Regions from separate parts of the Arthrobacter sp. KKT183 genome, predicted to be linked through region 1. Evidence: predicted binding sites of a transcription regulator. Region 1 holds the regulator's gene; the other holds the start of a gene.
The links. Region 1 encodes HspR, which represses chaperone genes until heat shock. Its sites were predicted from a motif close to AAGTTGAGTCNNNNNGACTCAACTT; they were not measured.
Positions count from the first base shown of each region.

Region 1 (3,395 bases):
AGCCGCCGGGCTTCCTGCTCCGCCTCGCGGGCAGCGCGGGCGGTTTCCATACTGTTGCCTGCGGAGGACGAGACTGCTCCCCGAACGTCCAGCCATGCCTGGGTTGCACCGTGCTGAGCCTTCAGGGATTCGTAGCGCACCGCGTTGTCCTGCAGGGAGGTTTCAAGCCAGTACAGGTCTGACTCCAGCGAGCGGAACTGCTGATCGACGTCGTCGCGTTGGCGGGTCAGTGTCTCGAGTCTCTTCTGGATTTCCAGGGCGCGGCGCAGGGCTGACCGGGCGGCGTCGTCATTGTTGTTCGCGACCGCCCGTTCCGCTTCCCGGTTGCACGCATCGAGATCTGCAGCTGCTTGCCGGGCAAGGGTATCCACGCGATGGCGGACTGCGGCGAGGTCAGCGACGCTGCGGCGCGCGCGGTCGAGGTTCTCTTCCTGTTGGCGCTGCGATTCGCCGAGGGCGGTGATGGGATCGCCCGGTTCAAGGGCGTTTCGGCGTGAGGCGATGATGCGTGAGATGCGGCGTCGGACGGACACTGGCGCTAGGCCCGCCGGGTGCCGGTGCCGTAGGCGGCGTTCCAGGTCTTCAGCGCGCCGATCTCCATGGTGAGGCGGGAGGTGGCCCGCTCCAGCTGCCTGCTGCCGGTTTCCTGGTGTACCTCCAGCAAGGTACGGCGCAGCTGGGCCGACAGTTCGCACAGGGAGTTGACCTGCTCTCCGATGCTGTTCGCGAGGTCCTCGCGCAGCGCGCGGTTAGGTTCACGCTCAGCAAGTGCTATGCGTTCGCAGAGTACTGCCTCGGCGCGCGTGAGGTCATCCGCCGTTGCCGCCAGATCACCCGTCGGAGACCCTTGCGCGATGGCGGCGGCAACTGAACGGCGCGTGGCGCCAGTGGAACGCTCCAGCTGGAGCCGGAGCCTTGCGAGCTCCCGCGCCGAAGCGTCCGTGGAAAAGGAACGCAGCCGGCTGGAGCCGCGCTCGATCCGGCGACGGAGAATTCCTGAGCGACGGATGCGGCGCACAATCAACCAGGTTCCGGTTGCAGCGCCAATCGCGAGGATTCCCAGGACGGCACCCCCGAAGAGGAGAAGCTGGAGAACACCCTCCAGCAGGAATTCCGCGGCGTCAACGAACTCTGATTCAGGCATGTATCTAAGTGTGCCGTGGAATTGCAGGTTGCGCCACGTGGGAAGCACCGGAGCGGTCAGCGGGTTGGCTCGCCGCGCCAGATCATCAGTGCCTGGCTGCGCGGGCGGGGACGCTGCCCGCGGGCGAGGGTAACCACGTCGCCCGCGAGACCGGCAGCGAAAACACGGGTGGCCTCGGACTTCCGGCGCTGGGCGAGTTCGTCCGTGAGTTCACTCACCCGGTGCTGGAGTGCCAGGACCTGGTTCTCCAACTCCAGGATGCGCCTGATGCCCTCGAGCGAAACGCCTTCCTGGGAGAGCCGCTGCACCTCACGCAGGACATTGACGTCACGCTGTGAGTAGCGCCGGGCACGCCCCGGCGCCCTGCTGGGAATCACGAGGCCCAACCTGTCGTATTGACGCAGCGTCTGGGGATGCATGTCCGCCAACTCCGCCGCAACGGAGATGACATAGATGGGCATATTGATGTCAACAGGCATGTGTCGCTCCCCTTTCGCTGGCTAGCTCTCCCACACCTTAGAGCCGCGCCTTCTCGGCAAGATTGACCCGTGGATCAGCGTCTTTCGTGGCGTTCGAGAAGGCCTCCACTGCGGCTGCGGCGTCTTTGTTCAGATTTTGTGGAACAACGATGTCAATTGTCACCAGGAGGTCGCCGGTTGCCTTCGACGTCTTTACTCCGCGGCCCTTCACGCGCAGGGTCCTTCCCGAGGGAGTGCCTGCCGGGACTTTCACCGTGACCTTCTCGCCGTCCAGGGTGGGCACCTCCACCTGCGCTCCGAGGGTCGCTTCCGGGAACGTGACCGGCACGTGTACACGGATGTTGTCGCCGTCGCGCTGGAAGAAGGAATGCGGTTTCACATTGACGGTGACCATGAGGTCCCCGTTGCCTGCGGCTCCCGGCTGACCCTTGCCGCGCACACGCACTTTCTGGCCGTCGCGGATGCCGGCTGGAATGCGCACGTCGATGACTTCGCCCGATGGTTCACGCAGGCCGATGGTGGTCCCGCGGATTGACCCTGCGAAGGAGATGCTGGTGCTGGCGGTGCGGTCCGCGCCCTTGCGGGGCGGCGTCTGGTAGCCCGGAAAACCGCCGCCGGACGAGTAGCCGCCTGCGCCCCCGAACAGGTCAGCGAACTCCGGTGGCAGGTTACTGCCGCCGCCGAAGCCGCCGCTGCGTTGACGCCCCGCGGACTGGCCGAAGAGGTTCCCGAAGACGTCATCGAAGCCTGCGCCGCCGGCTGGGCCGCCGGGGCCCCCTGCGGTGAATCGGGCGCCGCTTCCCATGGCGCGGATCGCGTCATACTGCTGGCGTTCCTCAGCGTCGGACAGCACCGAGTAGGCCTCGGAAATGTCCTTGAACATCTTGTCAGAGCCCCCGGTGCTTTGGTTCTGGTCCGGGTGGTGCTTCCGCGCGAGCTTCCGGTAAGCCTTCTTGATGTCGGCGTCGGAGGCGTCCTTGGGCACACCAAGAATCTTGTAGAAGTCCTTGTCGACCCAGTCCTGACTGGCCATCTGACCCCTCCTCTCTATAACTCTCTAAGTTGCCTGTTCGTGGAAGCGTTGCGTCCTTTCCCTCCGAGGAAGGGGGCTTTAATATTCCGAAGCGAGCTCTGCGAGTCTCGGAATTTCGTTGCCCCCGGTCGGAGGGAAAGGACGCGCTCAGCTACTCCGGAACTGCGACGATCACCTGGGCGGCACGCAGGACGCGGTCATTTTTCTTGTAACCCACGCGCAGGATCTGGCTGACGCTGTCGAACTGGACCTCGGCGCTGGGCTGCTGGATGAGGGCTTCGTGGATGTTCGGGTCGAACTCCACACCGGTCTCATCGATGCGGGACAGACCGTAGGTCTTCAGCGCGTTCTCCAGCTTGGTGGAGATTGCTGCGAAAGGACCGTCCGCGAGGTCGCCGTGCTGCCGGGCTGCGTCAATGTCGTCGAGAACCGGCATCAGCGAATTCAACACGCCGATCACTGCCATGTCCCGCGCGACGTCCCGGTCACGCTCCACGCGCTTGCGGTAGTTGACGTACTCCGCCTGCAGCCGCAGGAAGTCGTTCCGGAGCTCGGCCTCAACATCGGTGGAAGCAGCCGGAACCTCTTCGCCGCCACCGGCCTCGTTGAGGATGACTTCCGCCTGGGCCAATGCGTCCTGGCCGTCTGCAGGGCCGTCGGTCGGGGCTTCGGACTCCTGACCGGCACCCGCTGAGGGCGCCGAACCAGTGTCATCCGAGCCGGCGGTCCCGCCGGCATC
Region 1 is NZ_CM145770.1:2,887,577-2,890,971, forward strand. It holds gene ACZ2GY_RS13710 (PspA/IM30 family protein) at 1-533, opposite strand, end outside; gene ACZ2GY_RS13715 (hypothetical protein) at 539-1,144, opposite strand; gene ACZ2GY_RS13720 (heat shock protein transcriptional repressor HspR) at 1,201-1,623, opposite strand; gene ACZ2GY_RS13725 (DnaJ C-terminal domain-containing protein) at 1,661-2,656, opposite strand; gene ACZ2GY_RS13730 (nucleotide exchange factor GrpE) at 2,808-3,395, opposite strand, start outside.

Region 2 (3,395 bases), 820 kb from region 1:
TTCCTAAGTATGCTGTCAAAGAGATGCAAGGAACCTTCGCAGGGAGGAAGAACATGACGGCTGCACTGCTCATCATTGATATGCAGAAGGCATTTTTTGAAGACGAATCTCTCGGCAATCAGCAGGACTTCCTGGTTGCGGCCTGCAACTCAGCTATCGCGGATGCGCGCGAGGCCGGCATTGCCGTCTATCTCATCCGCACAGAGCACCAGCGGGACAAATCAACGTGGACACTGAGCATGCTCGATGATGATCAGGGTTTCCTTTTCAGCGGCACTGAGCAGGCCGAATTCGTTGATGACCTCGATGTCGAGGGTCTTCCTGAGTTGGTGAAGACGCGCGACAGCGCTTTCTTCGGGACCGATCTGCTGCAGCGCCTGCGCATTCTGGAGGTAGACACGGTGGTCCTCGCAGGGCTTTCAACGCACAATTGCGTGGCCCAGACCGGTGCGGATGCCTACGCGAACAACCTGCGGGTGGTGTACGCCAGGGATGCGGTCGCCTCAACCAACAGTGAGTATGCGCAGAATGTGCTGGGCGTACTGATGGATGAGTACCGTCAGGTTTCCCTCGACGCGAGCGGGATCCGGCAGTTGTTCTCGAAGAAGCGCGCTTAGGCGGTGGACGGATCAGATGCCGATGCTGTAGCCGTCCTCCCGGTGGAACAGCCGACGGCCCGCGCCGTCGTCGGACCGGACCCAGACAACCGAGGAGTCATCGGCGTGATCTTCGAGTACGCCGGAGAACTGGTCTCCCGAGGAGTGCCGAAGGGTTATCTGCTGGCCGCGCCTGAGCGTCGAGAAGTCGGCAAGCGAGGAATGTTGCGAGGTCATTGGGGAAAGGCCTTCCTGAGAGTGTGACTGACGCCACACTAAGGGCCGTTCCTGAATGTTTGGTGAATGAAAACTGGGTAATCGCCCAAATGGACGCAAACGTTTATCGAAAAGATAGCTAAGCAAGCTTTCTATTCTGTTCTGCCTGTGGCACGCTGGCAGTACAAATGGCGGGACATACTGTCCATAGCTCGCAAGATCACGTGCCGGTGTCCGCCAGTCCGGCCATCTTAGAGGGGATAGTGCAATGGCATCAACACATTCAGGGTCGGGTGTAGGCACCCGGACAAACATTCAGAAGGCCGCACTCGCGGTAGGAGTGGTCTTCCTCCTGGTCGGCGTGCTGGGATTCATTCCCGGTATCACCAGCAATTACGACACGCTGCAGTTCGCCGGCCCCGAGTCCGAGGCGCAACTCCTCGGCCTGTTCCAGGTTTCGATCCTGCACAACATTGTTCACCTGCTGTTCGGCGTCGCGGGCGTCGCGATGGCAAAGACTGCAACCGGCGCTTACAACTTCCTGCTGTGGGGCGGCGTTATCTACGCGGTGCTCTTCATCTACGGGCTCATCATCCCGCATGATTCGGCAGCGAACTTCGTTCCGCTGGACGCGGCGGACAACATCCTCCATCTGGGCCTTGCCGTCGGCATGATTGCGCTGGCGCTCGCTCTTCGGGACAAGCACCGCACTGTCCGGGACCGGTAGTCCCGGCTCCAACCAACTACAAACAAACAGAACGACGACGGCGGGCCGCAACCTGCCGTCGTCGTTCTGTTTGTGCTGTGCGTAGCTCCGCTGACGATCTAGGCTTCCACAGCCCTGTCCGTCTGCACCGGCTGGGCGTCTTCGCCGGAAACGACCTCGATCTTGCGGGGCCTTGCGCGCTCGCTGACCGGGATGGTCACGCTGAGCACGCCGTTTTCATAGCGTGCCGAGATGGCATCAATGTCAATACCCTGCCCGAGGTTCAGTTGCCGAAGGAAGGATCCGCTTTCACGCTCGCGGGTCAGCCACTTGACTCCCTCTGCGTTCCGCAGGGTGCGCTCGGCGCGGATGGTCAACAGCTGGCCGTCGACGTCAATGTCAACAGATCCCGGATCAATGCCCGGGAGGTCAGCGCTCAGGATGTAGTGGTCACCCTCGCGGTACAGATCCATCGGCATCAGCCGCAGACCCTGGCGGGGATCCAAAAGTGCGCCGGCCACGCGGTCCAGTTCACGGAATGGGTCGAATTTCATTGCCATGATGGTTCACTCCCTGTGAGTCAGTAGTCTTTCTTCGGGTTGAGTCTGGTTCGCTCAACCTGCAAGTAGATTAGCACTCGCAGGAGGAGAGTGCTAACGGTTTATGTTCGCTCTGAACGAACTATTCGGAACACAAAAAAGCCCGCCCCGCATGCTGCGGGACGGGCTATGAACGGTGCCTGCGCGGGGCCTCGATCCCCGGGCCTTCCGCGTGTGAAGCGGATGCTCTACCAGACTGAGCTACACAGGCAAATAGTTCCCAGTCAGTTTAGGTCATTGGCAGACGGATGATGCAAACGCGGGGGTGCGGTAGATATTCGGGCGGACACTAAGTAGCCTGACTATTTGAGGCTATTCCACTTCTCGATGTCAGCGAAGGAGTTTGGCAATGGACGATGAGGACATTCTGGCGCGGATCCAGGCGCTGGTCGACAAGGAACACGAGCTGCGGGGTTCACCCTCGGGTGACGATGCTCCTGGCGAAGATCGACGCAGCAGCCTGCGGCGGGTCGAGGAACAGCTCGACCAGTGCTGGGACCTGCTCCGTCAGCGGCGGGCGAAGGAAGACGCAGGGGAAAGCCCGCAGGAAGCGGAGGCCCGGCCGATCGACCAGGTAGAGGGCTACCGCCAGTAAGCACATCGATTTGGCAGGACACGCCCCGATACCCCGTTGATAAGGGGCGTGTCCTGCCAACTCAACGAAAGGAATCTTCATGGACGACCTCAAAGCATTTGCACTGATCTGTACTCTCACCCCTTCGCCCGATGCCTCGAGCACCGATGTGATGGCCGACCACATCCTTGGCAAGCTCAAGGAGCAGGGGGTAACGACGTCGTCGGCCCGGGTAGTTGACCACAACGTTGCTCCAGGCGTGCAGATCGACATGGGAAACGGGGATGAATGGCCGCAGCTCCGCCAGCAGATCCTCGATGCGGACATCTTCCTCCTGTGCGCACCTATCTGGGTAGGGCACATGAGCAGCCTGGGACAGCGGGTGTTCGAACGGCTGGACGCCGATCTCTCCTCGACTGATGATGACGGCCGGCCCATCATGTACAACAAGGTCGCTCTGACCGCGGTGGTGGGAAACGAGGACGGCGCCCACCATGTCACTGCCGAGATGCACCAGGGCCTGAACGACATCGGCTTCACCGTCGCGGCGCAGGGCGGTGTCTACTGGGTCGGGGAAGCAATGCAGACCGTGGACTTCAAGGACCTGGACCAGGTACCTGATCCGGTTGCTTCCACAATTTCCTCCATGTCCGTGAACGCTGTCCACCTGGCGAAGTCCCTCAAGGCATCTCCCTACCCAGCTC
Region 2 is NZ_CM145770.1:46,306-49,700, forward strand. It holds gene ACZ2GY_RS00235 (cysteine hydrolase family protein) at 54-617, shown strand; gene ACZ2GY_RS00240 (hypothetical protein) at 630-833, opposite strand; gene ACZ2GY_RS00245 (DUF4383 domain-containing protein) at 1,081-1,539, shown strand; gene ACZ2GY_RS00250 (Hsp20/alpha crystallin family protein) at 1,638-2,078, opposite strand; tRNA gene ACZ2GY_RS00255 (tRNA-Val) at 2,255-2,328, opposite strand; gene ACZ2GY_RS00260 (DUF2630 family protein) at 2,467-2,712, shown strand; gene ACZ2GY_RS00265 (flavodoxin family protein) at 2,792-3,395, shown strand, end outside.
Region 2: the regulator HspR is predicted to act here: its motif matches at 2,115-2,139, upstream of ACZ2GY_RS00250 (Hsp20/alpha crystallin family protein).